One region of the Ensifer sp. KUDG1 genome, then DNA from elsewhere that is predicted to be linked to it. Evidence: riboswitches for the same ligand, from Rfam matches in the RefSeq annotation. Region 1 holds a riboswitch; the other holds the start of a gene.
What was found. Region 1 has a riboswitch for S-adenosylmethionine ahead of metA (homoserine O-acetyltransferase MetA). Riboswitches for the same ligand answer to the same signal wherever they lie in the genome.
Positions count from the first base shown of each region.

Region 2: another riboswitch for S-adenosylmethionine. It lies ahead of M2267_RS02390 (O-succinylhomoserine sulfhydrylase); the one in region 1 lies ahead of metA (homoserine O-acetyltransferase MetA).

Region 1 covers NZ_JBNDIG010000009.1:142,451-149,434, forward strand. The annotation lists gene M2267_RS21780 (prolyl-tRNA synthetase associated domain-containing protein) at 1-179, opposite strand, end outside; tRNA gene M2267_RS21785 (tRNA-Gly) at 431-505, shown strand; gene M2267_RS21790 (aldose epimerase family protein) at 712-1,728, opposite strand; gene M2267_RS21795 (vWA domain-containing protein) at 1,990-3,174, opposite strand; gene metA (homoserine O-acetyltransferase MetA) at 3,181-4,107, opposite strand; SAM riboswitch at 4,169-4,246, opposite strand; gene M2267_RS21805 (NUDIX hydrolase) at 4,486-4,929, opposite strand; gene M2267_RS21810 (AAA family ATPase) at 4,926-5,765, opposite strand; gene M2267_RS21815 (RidA family protein) at 5,879-6,259, opposite strand; gene leuD (3-isopropylmalate dehydratase small subunit) at 6,269-6,874, opposite strand.
Region 2 covers NZ_JBNDIG010000001.1:468,908-475,891, forward strand. The annotation lists gene argF (ornithine carbamoyltransferase) at 1-812, shown strand, start outside; gene M2267_RS02380 (Hsp33 family molecular chaperone) at 1,114-2,103, shown strand; gene apaG (Co2+/Mg2+ efflux protein ApaG) at 2,174-2,566, opposite strand; gene M2267_RS02390 (O-succinylhomoserine sulfhydrylase) at 2,792-3,976, opposite strand; SAM riboswitch at 4,021-4,099, opposite strand; gene M2267_RS02395 (2'-deoxycytidine 5'-triphosphate deaminase) at 4,174-5,271, shown strand; tRNA gene M2267_RS02400 (tRNA-Gly) at 5,353-5,427, shown strand; gene M2267_RS02405 (transporter substrate-binding domain-containing protein) at 5,566-6,399, shown strand; gene M2267_RS02410 (tellurite resistance TerB family protein) at 6,434-6,844, opposite strand; gene M2267_RS02415 (thermonuclease family protein) at 6,973-6,984, opposite strand, start outside.

The DNA.
Region 1 (6,984 bases):
TTGTCCTTCTTGTCCTTCACGAAGAGGTTTTTCGTGTGGCCGCCGGGCATCTCGTCGCGAAGCGCGACCGATTCGGCCACGGTGAAAACCGGCGCGTGGGTCTTCGTCTTATGCTCGATTCCAAGTCCATCGAGAAAATTGAAGAGGTCTTCGGCGGTTTTCGGCTGTGATTCACGCATGATTCTCATTCCTTGGGCACTCGTTTCGTCTCAGCTTTAGGGGAGAAGCCTGTCAGGACGCAATCTCACAGGCGGCGGGGCCAGCCGAAAACGCGGCATTTCCGGGCTTTGTGAAGGGTCTCTCAAAAAATATTCGATTTCTCGTCATTTCCCTGTTGCATTCCAAAATCGCTTAGGCCATATACCGCCCGTCGCCGCAAGACAGCGCCGACGCCACGGTCCACCGACTACCCCCGGACCTTGGATGATGAGCGGGTGTAGCTCAGGGGTAGAGCACAACCTTGCCAAGGTTGGGGTCGGGCGTTCGAATCGCCTCACCCGCTCCAATTTCTCCCAACCATTTCATTTCACAGTTGTTTTCGAAATGAACGGCGTTTTCCGTCAGGCGCCCAGCGCTTCGCGACCGGACACTGTGCCGTGCGAATACGGGCGCTCTGCCGAACACAACGCCGGTATTTGGGGAGGCAGTCCTTTCGTCCGCTTCCCCGCCTTTCATTCATTGCAGATTGTCAGCACGTGCGCGCGAGCGCGCTCAACTCTTCATGAACACGTAGTCCGTTTCCTGCCGGCGGATCTCGCCGGGGCGCAGCACCGCGTTCGGGAAGCCGGGATGGTTGATCGCGTCCGGCCAGATCTGGGTTTCCAGGCAGAAGCCGGCAAAGGCGCCGTAGCGGCGGCCTTCGAGGCCGGGGACGGGGATGTTCAGCTTTGCGCCGGTATAGAGCTGCACGCCGGGCTCGGTCGTCAGCACTTCCATGGTGACGCCCGAATCAATGCTGCGGGCAAGCGCCACCGAATGTTTCGCCATGCGTTCGTTCGAAAGGCAGAAATTATGATCGTAGGCGACGCGCTCGCCTTCGGTCTGGCGGCTGAGCCGCGTCATCTCCCTGAGATCGAAGGCGGTGCCTTCGACGGCAAGGATCTCACCCGTCGGCACCTGGCGTTCGGTGGTCGGCAGATAGTGGTCGGCGGCGATCATGATGTCGTGGCCGAGGGCGTCAGCGCTGCCGTCGAGATTGAAATAGCTGTGCTGGCAGACATTGGCGAGCGTCGCTCGGTCGGTTTCGCTCTCGTAGACGACGCTCAGGACGCCGCCAGGCTTCAGCTGGTAGGTGCAGGTGACCTTGCAATTGCCGGGATAGCCGGCGCGGCCATCCGGGTCGGTAATGGCGAGCGTGACGCTGTCGGGCGTGTGCCGAACGATCGTCCAGTTGCGCTTGCCGATATTGTCGCTGCCACCGTGCAGATGCGTGACGCCCTTCTCGTTCAATTCGAGCTGGTAGGCCTCGCCATCGAGCGTGAAGCGGCCGTTGCCGATGCGATTGGCGCAACGGCCGGGCGTGGCGCCGAGATAGGGCGAATGGGCAAGGTAGCTTTCGAGATCGTTGAAGCCGAGCACCAGCGGCGGCTCGTGGCCCTCGAGGCGCAGATCCTGAATGACCGAGCCCCAGGTGAGCACATGGGCGGTGAGGCCGCCGCCGGACAGCACCACACGATGGACCGGCTCGCCGGATGGCAGATGGCCGAAGATTTCCGTGTTCTGATGCATGTTCACCGCTTGCTCCCTCTACAGCGCCGCGCGTCTCCCCAGATGCGCAAAGGTCGCCGTACACTTTTGAATTGCTACATGTTTTGCCCTTGGCTCGGTTGGGATCCAGAGAAACATGCAGCGATGCGATCGCAGCAAACTGCGTCATTTCCAAAGGCACGGCAACCGGAAAATCATACTAAATGCGGCTGGGGCCGTCTCCGGCCTGAGAGCAAAAACATCCAGCTATTCAAGGTGCTACAGCGACCTCTCGCAGTCATGTCAGCGCGACAGATGCTTGGTGGCCTCCTGGAGGCCGGCGAGCGTCAAAGGAAACATCCGCCCCTCGAGCAGGCTCTTCACCATGCCGATCGACTGGGTGTAGCCCCAGTGCTGTTCGGGCACGGGGTTGATCCAGATCGAGCGCGGAAAATGCGCCGTCAGACGCGAGAGCCAGAGGGCGCCAGCCTCGTCGTTCCAGTGCTCGACCGAGCCGCCGGGGTGGCTGATCTCATAGGGGCTCATCGAGGCGTCGCCGACGAAGATCGCGCGGTAGTCGCCGCCATAGGTGCGTAGCACTTCTGTCGTCCGGGTGATGTCGACGCGCCGGCGGCGATTGTCCTTCCACAGGCCCTCGTAGACGCAATTGTGGAAGTAGAAATGCTCCATGTGGCGGAACTCGCTACGAGCCGCTGAAAACAGTTCCTCGACGATACGAATATGATCGTCCATCGAGCCGCCGATGTCGAAGAACATCAGGAGCTTCACAGCATTGCGACGCTCGGGCCTTGTCACCACGTCGAGATAGCCGTGTTCTGCGGTAGCGCGGATCGTGCCACCGAGATCAAGCTCGTCGGCAGCACCCTGGCGCACCCAGCGCCTCAGGCGCTTCAGCGCCACCTTGATGTTGCGCGTGCCGAGTTCGACCGTGTCGTCGTAATCCTTGAACTCGCGCCGGTCCCAAACCTTGACGGCGCGGCGGTGGCGCGACTGGTCCTGGCCGATCCGCACACCTTCGGGATTGTAGCCATAGGCCCCGAAGGGGGAGGTGCCGGCGGTGCCGATCCATTTCGAGCCGCCTTGGTGACGGCCTTGCTGTTCGCGTAGCCGTTGGCGCAGGGTCTCCATCAGCTTGTCGAAGCCGCCGAGCGCCTCGATCAGGCGCTTTTCTTCCTCGCTCAGGTGCTTTTCCGCGAGCTTGCGCAGCCAGTCCCCAGGGATGACGGCCTCTTCGCCCACCTCCATCGGATTGACCGCTTCAAGACCGGAAAAGCAATGCTGGAACACGCGGTCGAAGCGGTCGATATGGCGCTCGTCCTTCACCAGCGCCGTGCGCGCCAGATAGTAGAAGGCCTCGACGTCGAAGGTGGCGATGCCCGCCTCCATCCCCTCGATCAAGGACAGGAATTCCCGGAGCGTGACCGGGATCTTCGCCGCCTTGAGTTCGAGGAAGAAGGGAATGAACATCTGACCTCAGCTTTTCCCGGCGCCGATCTCCGCGACATCATACGGCGTCGTCTGGTACATCTCGTTGATCCAGTTGCCGAAGAAGAGATGCGCATGACTGCGCCAGCGGTTCTGCGGCGGCAGGGTCGAATCGTTGTGCGGGAAGTAGTCGTGCGGCATCTTGATCGGCACGCCCGCATCCACGTCGCGGAAGTATTCATCCGACAGCGAGGTCGAATCATACTCCACGTGGTTGAACATGTAGAGCCGGTTGCCCTTTTTCTCGTGCACGAGGCAGACGCCCATCTCCTTTGATTCCATCAGGATTTCGAGGCTCGGCACCTTGTCGATGTCGGCGCGGCGGACCTCGGTCCAGCGCGAGACCGGGACCGCGAAATCGTCGGAGAAGCCGTTGAGGTAGACGGAGGAGCGATTGAGGTTCTGGTGGCGGTAGACGCCGAAGGCCTTTTCCTTCAGCGCATACTTCGGCACGTCGTGGAAGTGATAGATCGCCGCCATCGCGCCCCAGCAGACGTTGAGCGTCGAATGCACGTTGGTCTCGGTCCAGTCGAGGATGCGCTTCAGCTCGTCCCAATAGGTGACGTCCTCGTATTCGAGCGTCTCGACCGGCGCGCCGGTGATGATAAAGCCGTCGAACTTGCGGCCCTGCACTTCTTCCCAGGTCTCGTAGAAGGAGAGCAGGTGATCTTCCGAGGTGTTCTTGGCCCGGTGAGCGCCGATGCGCACCAGTGACAATTCCACCTGCAGCGGCGAGGCGCCGATCAGGCGCGCCATCTGGATCTCCGTCTTGATCTTGTTCGGCATGAGGTTCAGGAGCCCGATCTGGAGCGGGCGGATATCCTGACGGATCGCCACGGTCTCGGTCATCACCCGCACGCCCTCATGCACGAGGGTTTCGAAGGCGGGCAGCGTATCGGGAATCTTGATGGGCATGGGCTTCCACTCGATCAATACAAAAAAACCGGCGGCGATTGATCGCGACCGGTCCTCGGAAATCCAACTTTCCTCGGCCCTTTAGCGACTTGTTTAACGTGGCTGCAAGCCGGCCGGCCAAATCACCACGAAGAATTTGATAGCGCGAGTGGGCCGCGGGGGTCAAGAAAAACGATTCGGGCGGGGCGGAGACGGCCCCTCATCCCGCTGCCGTGACCTTCTCCCCGCTGGCGGGGAGAAGGGGCCTTGCCGCACCCGATCGTTCCACAAGTCAAGCTCAGCCGGTCGTTTGGCTTGGTAGCCGGGTTCGCTATCCGCACGTCTCGGCTTGGAGCCAGCCGTCGTCCGCGTCCCCTCTCCCCGCCTGCGGGGAGAGGGTTAGGGTGAGGGGCTACTTTGCAGCAGGTGTAGTGCGTCCCGCATCCCATAGCCGAGCCGGTTCCTCGCCTCATCGATACCCAGCCAGAAGAAACGAAAGCGGATCGGGTCACCGCCACCAAACGGCGTCATTTCCCGATGGATCCAGGTCTGCCGCTGCTCGCCGGCAAAGGCGACGTGAAAATAATGCCGCCGATGACAGATTGTCCTGCCGTCCTTCGGGTAGTGGTAGTCCTGCGTGACGAGATGGGTGAGCGCTTCCGGTGGCGTCAGCCCGGTTTCCTCGATGAATTCTCGCTGAGCCGATGTCTTCGGGCTCTCGCCCGGCTCCATCGTACCGCCGGCCACCTGCAACTCGATCTCGGGAAAGTCCGGCTCGTCGAAGACCAGCAGCCTGTCCTGCCAGGTGGCGTAGATCAGGACCTTGTGGGCATCCGGCATCATTGATCGCGGCGGGCCATGAAGGCGAGGCGCTCGAAGAGGTGTACGTCCTGCTCGTTCTTCAGAAGTGCGCCGTGCAGCTTCGGCAGCATGGTCTTGGCGTCGGCTCTCAGATCCGCCGGATCGACCTCGTCGGCGACGAGCAGACGGATCCAGTCGAGCGCTTCGGACGTGGACGGCTTCTTCTTCAACCCCGGCACCTGGCGGATGTCGTAGAAGGCGGCAAGGGCGGCCGAGAGCAGCGTCTTGCGGATGCCGGGATAATGCACCTCGACGATGCGGGCGAGCGTGTCTGCATCGGGGAAGCGGATATAGTGGAAGAAGCAGCGGCGCAGAAACGCGTCCGGCAGTTCCTTCTCGTTGTTGGAGGTGATGATGACGATCGGGCGGTGGCGGGCGCCGATCATCTCGCCGGTCTCGTAGACATGGAATTCCATGCGGTCGAGTTCCTGCAAGAGGTCGTTCGGAAACTCGATGTCGGCCTTGTCGATCTCGTCGATCAGAAGCACCACGCGGCGATCGGCCTCGAAGGCCTGCCAGAGCTTGCCTTTGCGGATATAGTTCCGGACCTCGTTGACGCGCTCGTCGCCGAGCTGGCTGTCGCGAAGCCGCGACACGGCGTCGTATTCATAGAGGCCCTGCTGCGCCTTCGTCGTCGACTTGACGCTCCATTCGATCAGTTCGAGGCCAAGGGCGGCGGCGATCTGGCGGGCAAGTTCGGTCTTGCCGGTGCCGGGCTCGCCCTTGACAAGCAGCGGCCGCTCCAGTCGGATCGCGGCGTTGACGGCGATCATCAGGTCCTTGTCGGCGATATAGTCGGCGGTGCCTTGAAATTGCATGGGCGTCTTCCGGTTCAGCGTAAGTCAGGCGAAGTCATGCGAAGTCATGCCCTATGGACTATCGCATAATGGCTTAAATCGGAATCGTTTTGAGGGCAGGCGTGATCAAGGGGTCAGCCGCGAAGGGCAGTGACCTCGATCTCGATCAGCATTTCCGGGCGGATCAGGTCGCAGACAATCATGGTTGCGGCCGGGCGGATCTCGCCAAAGACTTCGCCGAAGATCGGGAACACCCGGTCGGCGAAGCTGGCATCGGTGACGTAGTAATGATTGCGGACAACGTCCTTCATCGAGAAGCCCGCTTCCTTCAGCGCGCCCTCGATCGTCTTCAGGCAATTGCGCGCCTGCTCCTCCACCGTCTCGGGCATGGTCATGGTGGCGTAGTCATAGCCGGTCGTGCCGGAGACGAAGCACCAGTCGCCCATTGCGACGGCACGCGAATAGCCTGCCGTCTTTTCGAAGGGCGAACCCGAGGAGATGAGCTTGCGCGCCATATCTTCGTTTTAAGCCCAGGGGCGCGCGGCGCCGACCGTCTTTTCGAAGCTGTCGATGGCGGTTGCCTTTTCCAGCGTCAGGCCGATGTCGTCGAGGCCGTTCAGCAGGCAGTGACGCTTGAAGGCATCGACCTCGAACTTGACCGAGCCGCCGTCCGGGCCGGTGATTTCCTGGGATTCCAGGTCGATCGAGAGGATGGCGTTGGAGCCGCGCGAAGCGTCGTCCATCAGCTTGTCGAGGTCAGCCTGGCTGACGACGATCGGCAGAATGCCGTTCTTGAAACAGTTGTTATAGAAGATGTCGGCAAAGGACGTGGAGATCACGCAGCGGATGCCGAAGTCGAGCAGCGCCCACGGAGCGTGCTCGCGCGAGGAGCCGCAGCCGAAGTTGTCGCCGGCAACGAGAATGCTGGCGTTCTGGTAGGCCGGCTTGTTGAGCACGAAATCCGGGTTGACCGAGCCGTCTTCGTTGTAGCGGGCTTCGGCGAAGAGGCCCTTGCCAAGGCCGGTGCGCTTGATCGTCTTCAGGTAATCCTTCGGAATGATCATGTCCGTGTCGATGTTGACGACGGGGAGGGGGGCGGCGACACCGGTGAGCTTGACGAATTTTTCCATAACTTCAGGCCTTCGATTTCAGAAGAATGTTGCGCTAGCGTTTAGATGAGTTTTGCGCCGAAATGAAGGAAAATCTGTTCAAATAGGCTTCGCCGGGTGGGTGAAAATGC
Region 2 (6,984 bases), on a different contig from region 1:
CCGCCGAGAAGCCGCTCGCCGGCAAGATGCTGGCGATGATCTTCGAAAAGCCCTCCACCCGCACCCGCGTTTCCTTCGATGTCGGCATGCGCCAGCTCGGCGGCGAAACCCTGTTTCTGTCGGGCACCGAAATGCAGCTCGGCCGCGCCGAGACGATTGGCGACACGGCCAAGGTCCTGTCGCGTTACGTCGACGCCATCATGATCCGCACCACCGACCACCGCCGTCTTCTGGAGCTGGCCGAACATGCGACGGTCCCCGTCATCAACGGCCTGACCGACGATACCCACCCGTGCCAGATCATGGCCGATATTCTCACCTTCGAGGAGCATCGCGGCCCGGTGAAGGGCAAGACGATTGCCTGGACCGGCGACGGCAACAACGTTCTGCATTCGCTGATCGAAGGTTCCGCCCGTTTCGGCTATCGCATGAACATGGCCGTGCCGCTCGGCTCCGAGCCGCAGGACAAGTTCCTGAATTGGGCGCGCAACAATGGCGGCGAGGTCCTCTTGTGTCATGATGCCGAGCAGGCCGTCGCCGACGCTAATTGCGTCGTGACCGACACGTGGATTTCGATGAACCAGGAACATCGCGCCCGCGGCCACAACGTCTTCCAGCCCTACCAGGTCAACGAGGCGCTGATGAAGCGTGCGGCCTCCGATGCGCTGTTCATGCACTGCCTGCCGGCGCACCGCGGCGAAGAGGTGACCGACGATGTGATCGACGGCCCGCAGTCCGTGGTCTTCGACGAGGCGGAAAACCGGCTGCACGCACAGAAGTCGGTCATTGCCTGGTGCATGGGGCTCGTCTGAGCCGGCTGCCCGGTCGCGCGCGACGGCGGCGAAGAGGCTTCAGTGCGCTCCGCCGAGCGTGCGCCGTATAGGGGCGTGTGCACCGCACTTGACATTGTCCACGTGCGACACGATTTAGGCGGCATACGGGCGCTCCTGAAAGTAGTGAGCGCGCAACCGTCGAGGTGGTGCGTTGCTATGGCGGCGGCACATACCTGGTGGACAATCCGTTTATCGCGGGATCAACTGAGACAGCGAGCACGTTGCGCGGGGATAGCAATATCTCTGGTGCAGCTTGGTGGCTGAAGGCAAGGAGCAAGACATGACCGACATGACGCCAGGGCTTGGTGAGTTCGACTTTGCCGGTGACGATCACGTCGTGCCTTTCCAGGTGGAAGGCCTCGACGTGCGCGGCCGCGCCGTGCAGCTCGGCCCGATGCTGGACGCAATCCTCGAGCGCCACAACTATCCGCTTCCGGTTGCGCGCCTGGTTGCTGAAACCGTCGTGCTCACTGTGTTGCTCGGGACCTCGCTGAAGTTCGAAGGCAAGCTGATCGTCCAGACCCAGGGCGATGGCCCCGTCGATCTGGTGGTCGCCGATTTCTCGACGCCGGATCGCGTGCGCGCCTATGCCCGCTACGATCAGGAAGCACTTGCGGCTGCCGAAAAGGACGGCCGGACCCTTTCGCACGAGTTGCTCGGAAAGGGCGTGCTCGCCTTCACCATCGACCAGGGCGCCCATACCCAGCGTTACCAGGGTATCGTTGCGCTCGACGGAGCGACGCTGGAAGAAATCGCCGGCGTCTATTTCCGTCAGTCGGAGCAGATCCCGACCAAGGTGCGCCTGGGCGTGGCCGAGCTTCTCGATCGCGACGAAAACGGCAAGCCGCGGCATCGCTGGCGCGCCGGCGGCATGGTCGCGCAGTTCCTGCCCGAAGCACCGGAGCGCATGCGCCAGCCCGACCTCTCGGGCGGCGACGGCGATGACGGCGAAAGCGCGTTCGAGGACGACGATCTCTGGGCTGAAGCCAAGGTGATGGTCGAAACGATCGACATGGACGAGTTGACCGATCCGATGGTCGGAACCGAGCGGCTGCTCTATCGCCTGTTCCACGAGCGCGGCGTCCGCGTCTATGAACCGCAGGCGGTCTATGACCGTTGCAGCTGCTCGCGCGAAAAGCTTCAGTCGGTGTTGTCGAACCTGAGCACGGACGACCTCGAAAGCACCATCGACGATGGCGAAGTCAAGGTTACCTGCGAGTTCTGCTCGACGACCTATCGCTTCGAAGCTAGCGAGGTGCGCCCGCAGTAGCGGGCGCCTCCGGTCGACTGGCCGCGAGTTAGAGCGACGTCAGTGAAGGACAGGCTGTTCCGGATTGGCTTCAGTTCAGGGTGCGCACGAGCCCGGGTGAATCGAGCGAGAAGGCGGGGATGGCCACGTTGAACGTCTCTCCGCCTTCCGATTCCATGCTGTAGTGACCGAACATCACGCCCGAGGGCGTATCCAGCGGGCATCCGGACGAATACTCATAGGTATCGCCGGGATTGAGCAGCGGCTGCTCGCCGATGACGCCCGGACCGCTGACCTCGTCGACTTGCCCATTCTCATCGGTAATGTGCCAGTAGCGCGTCATCAACCGCACGGTCGCGTCCGAGTGGTTTGAGATGACGATGCGATAGCCCCAGACATAACGGCCGTCATCGGGATCCGACTGTTCTTCGAGATAGTACGGCTCCACCGTAACTTCTATGTCGCGGGTCAAAGCGCGATACATGGGCATCACCTTGCTTCAGGTCTTTCAGGGTATTCTACAGCAAGATGGTTTCGTCAAGAATAACGGCAAGATTGTGCGATCCCACGATGGGACAGATGGTCGTGCTGACGGGATCGCGCGGGTGAAACCGGCTTGGCGCCCTGGCGCTGGGCCGCCGGAAACCATCTTGTGACGGCCGGCAAGGGCGTCGGCCGCCGTTGGTCACGGCGGCCGCGTCTTCGTAAATCAGGCCTTCACCGCCTTCAGCGCGCGGGCGAAATCTTCCACCACGTCGTCGCTGTCCTCGATACCAGCCGAGAAGCGCACGGTGCCGGCTGACATGCCGAGCTCCGTACGGGCCTCGTCGGTCAGGTTCTTGTGCGTGGTCGTGGCCGGATGGGTGATCAGGCTCTTGCTGTCGCCGAGGTTGTTGGAGATGCGCACGATCTCCAGCGCATTCTGCAGCGCGAAGGCAGCGTCCTTGCCGCCCTTCAGCTCGAAGGCGACGAGCGTCGAGCCGCCGGTCATCTGCTTGGCGATGATGTCGGCCTGCGGGTGGTCCTTGCGGCCGGGATAGATGACCTTGGCGACCTGCGGTTGTTCCGCCAGGAAGTCTGCGACGCGGCGGGCTGTTTCCGTCTGCTGACGCACGCGCAGTGGCAGCGTCTCGATGCCCTTCAGCAGCGTCCAGGCGTTGAACGGCGACATCGCCGGGCCGGTGTGGCGGAAGTAGTCGTGCAGGTGCTCGTTGATCCATTCCTTGTCGGAAAGCACCACGCCGCCGAGGCAACGGCCCTGGCCGTCGATATGCTTGGTGGCGGAATAGACGACGATATGGGCGCCCAGTTCGAGCGGCTTCTGGAAGAGCGGCGTCGCAAAGACGTTGTCGACGACGACCTTGGCGCCGATCTGGTTGGCGAGCTTGGCGACGCCGGCAATGTCGATGACTTCAAGCGTCGGGTTGGTCGGGCTTTCGAGGAAGAAGACTTTGGTGTTCTTCTGGATCGCCTTTTCCCAGTTGGCGAGATCGCGCCCGTCAACCAGCGTGCACTCGATGCCGTATTTCGGCGCCAGCGTCTCGACCACCCAACGGCAGGAGCCGAAGAGCGCGCGGGCGGCGACGATATGATCGCCGGCCTTCAGCTGGCAGAGGATGGCGGCGGTGACCGCGGCCATGCCCGATGCGGTGGCGCGCGCGTCTTCAGCGCCTTCCAGCATGCACATGCGCTTTTCGAACATGTCGTTGGTCGGGCTGCCGTAGCGGGCGTAGATGAAACCTTCGGTCTCGCCCTTGAAGCGCGCCTCGGCGGCTTCAGAGGTCTCGTAGACGAAGCCCTGGGTGAGGAAGATCGCTTCGGAGGTCTCGCCGTGCTGGGAGCGGGTCGTGCCGCCATGGACCAGTTGCGTTGCGGGGCGCCAGTTTTTGCTCATGTGACGATCACTTTCAAAAACAAAAAAACCGGCCGCGTGAAGGGCCGGTTTGACACCCGGCCTTTTTAGCTACTTGTTTAACGTGGCTGCAAGCCGACCGGCCAAATCACCACGGGATAAAGCTTCAATACTGCCAGGGTACGCTTGCGTCAATTCCCGGAGTTTGGTTTTGTCTCGCAACTGAAAAGAGGACTGCAATGGGCCGCGACACTGGGATTTTGGCCGATCGCGCGATCGCCGCGCTGTTCGAATCGGGACGCTTGAAGAGCGAGAAGCCGCTGGATGACGATCAGATCCAGCCGGCAAGCCTCGACCTGCGCCTCGGCGCCAAGGCTTTTCGCGTCCGCGCGAGCTTCATGCCGGGTCCATCTCATCTCGTTGCCGACAAGCTCGACCGGCTGAAGCTGCACGTGGTCGACCTGACCGAGGGTGCGGTGCTGGAGACCGGCTGCGTCTACATCGTTCCGCTGATGGAAAGCCTGGCGCTGCCCAAGGGCATGTCGGCCTCGGCCAACCCGAAGAGCTCGACCGGCCGCCTCGACATCTTCACCCGCGTCATCACCGACCGCGCCCAGGAATTCGACAAGATCCCGGCCGGCTACAGCGGTCCGCTCTATCTCGAAATCAGCCCGCGCACCTTCCCGATCGTCGTGCGCCGCGGCTCGCGCCTGTCGCAGATCCGCTTCCGCATGGGCCAATCGATCCTGTCGGAGCAGGAATTGCAGGCGCTGCATGATAGCGACGTGCTGGTGGCGAGCGACAAGCCGAATGTCAGCGGCGGCGGTATCGCGCTGTCGATCGATCTGAAGGGTACCGGGCCCGAAGGCCTGATCGGCTATCGCGGCAAGCACCACACGGCGGTTATCGACGTCGACAAGAAGGCGCAGCACGCGATCTTCGATTTCTGGGAGCCGCTCTACAGCCGCGGCCGCGACGAACTGATCCTCGACCCGGATGAGTTCTACATTCTCGTCTCGCGCGAGGCCGTGCATGTGCCACCGCTTTATGCGGCCGAGATGACGCCGTTCGATCCGTTGGTTGGCGAATTCCGCGTGCATTACGCCGGTTTCTTCGATCCGGGGTTCGGCCATGCCTCTGCTGGCGGCACGGGCAGCCGTGCGGTGCTGGAAGTGCGCAGCCACGAGGTGCCGTTCATCCTCGAACACGGCCAGATCGTCGGCCGCCTGATTTACGAACACATGCTGGAACGCCCGGATGGTCTCTACGGCCTCGGTGTCGGATCCAACTACCAGGCGCAGGGCCTGAAACTCTCGAAGCATTTCCGCGCCGAGTAGGGGATTTCGAAGCGACCCTGGCGCGATCCGGCGCAAGGGTGCTTGACAGATCGCCCCGGTTCGGGAAATTTCGCAGGCGCCGCGGGTGTAGTTCAGCGGTAGAACGCCAGCTTCCCAAGCTGGATGTCGTCGGTTCGATCCCGATCACCCGCTCCATTCCTTCTGACCGCTCATTGCCTCGATGGCATAAGGCCTATGGCCAGTTGCGCCGTGGACGGCTAACCTGGGATGGGATGAATCATCCGCGGTTCTAAGGGCCGCATCTGACACACGAGACGTGCCGGCCCGCTGCCCATGAAGCTTTTCTCCCTGTTCGCCCTTTGTGCGTCCTTGATCGCAACGCCGCTTGCGGCTCAGCCCAAGGACCTGCCGCTCCTTTTCGATGCGCGCGAACGCATCGCCAAGCCGGACCTCACGGGCCTCGCGCGCCTGCGTTTTTTGACGACGGTGGACTTTCCGCCGTTCAACTTCATCGACCAGTCGGGCAAGCTTTCGGGATTTCATGTGGATCTCGTGCGCGAGATCTGCCGCGAGCTCGACATCGAAGCCAAGTGCCAGATCCAGGCGGTGACCTATGCGGAGCTGCTGCCGGCGCTGGAAGAGGGGCAGGGCGAGGCGGTGGCCGCCGGCGTCGCCGTCGGTCCGGAACTGCGCCAGCGCTTCGGCTTTTCGCGCGCCTTCATGCGGCTTCCGGCACGGTTCGCGGTCAACACCAAGGCGGCGGGCGCAGTGGCCGCGCCGAAGGATCTGAAGGGCAAGCCGGTCGGTGTCGTCGCCGGAACCACGCATGAGGCGATGTTCAAGGCGTTCTTCCCGAAGATCGAGGCCAAGGTCTTTCCCGACCGCGAGGCGATGCTGACGGCGCTGCAGAAGGGCGATGTGCCGGCGGTGTTTTCCGACGGCATGCAGCTTTCCTTCTGGATCTCTGGCAGCGCTGCCGGCGGTTGCTGCGCGCTCGTCGATGGCGCCTACTTCTCACAGCGCTTCCTCGGCGAAGGCCTGACGATCATGAACCGCAAGTCGGAGCCGGCGCTGACCCAGGCGATCGATCACGCGCTGCTGGCGTTGTCGCGCAGCGGGCGGTTGGAGGAAATCTACCTGCGCTATTTCCCCAACGGCATCTACTGAGCTTCAGGGCTTCCCGGCGCGATCGTCGGCCGGCCTATCGGCGGAAGCGGGCAAGCGCGCCGCGCTCGATGGCGGCGCAGGTCAGTTTGTCGAGGCCAAGCCGGTCGCGCAGCAGCTGCAGCAGGCGGATTTCTTCGTTGCGGATGCGCTGGTCGGCGGCCGCGATCTCGACGGCGAGCGCGTAGGCCGTCTCGTGGAACTTCTCCGGCAACGCTTCGCGCACGATCTCGAGCATGATGTCGAGCCCCTCGGGCGCCGCCAGCTGTGCCGAACATTCATGGCCGATATGGACGAGGCTATCTTCGTCGAAGCCTTCGAACACGGGCAGGAACTGGACCAGCCGGCCGATGCGGGCAAACTCGTCGTTGCTCATCTCGCGGTCGACCGCCGACATCATCACCATGACATAAACGAGAGCTTCGTGGTGGCTGAGGCTTGGCAGCATGGGGCTTTCCGGCGGTAGGGCAATTCCAGAGAGAGGGTGGTTCCTGATCCGGAGTTGCGTCGTTTCAAAGAGTCGGGCCGTCTGTTGCTTTCGGCAGACGGTCGAGAGCTGGGAATTGTCGCGGCTGTTTACAAGTCTGG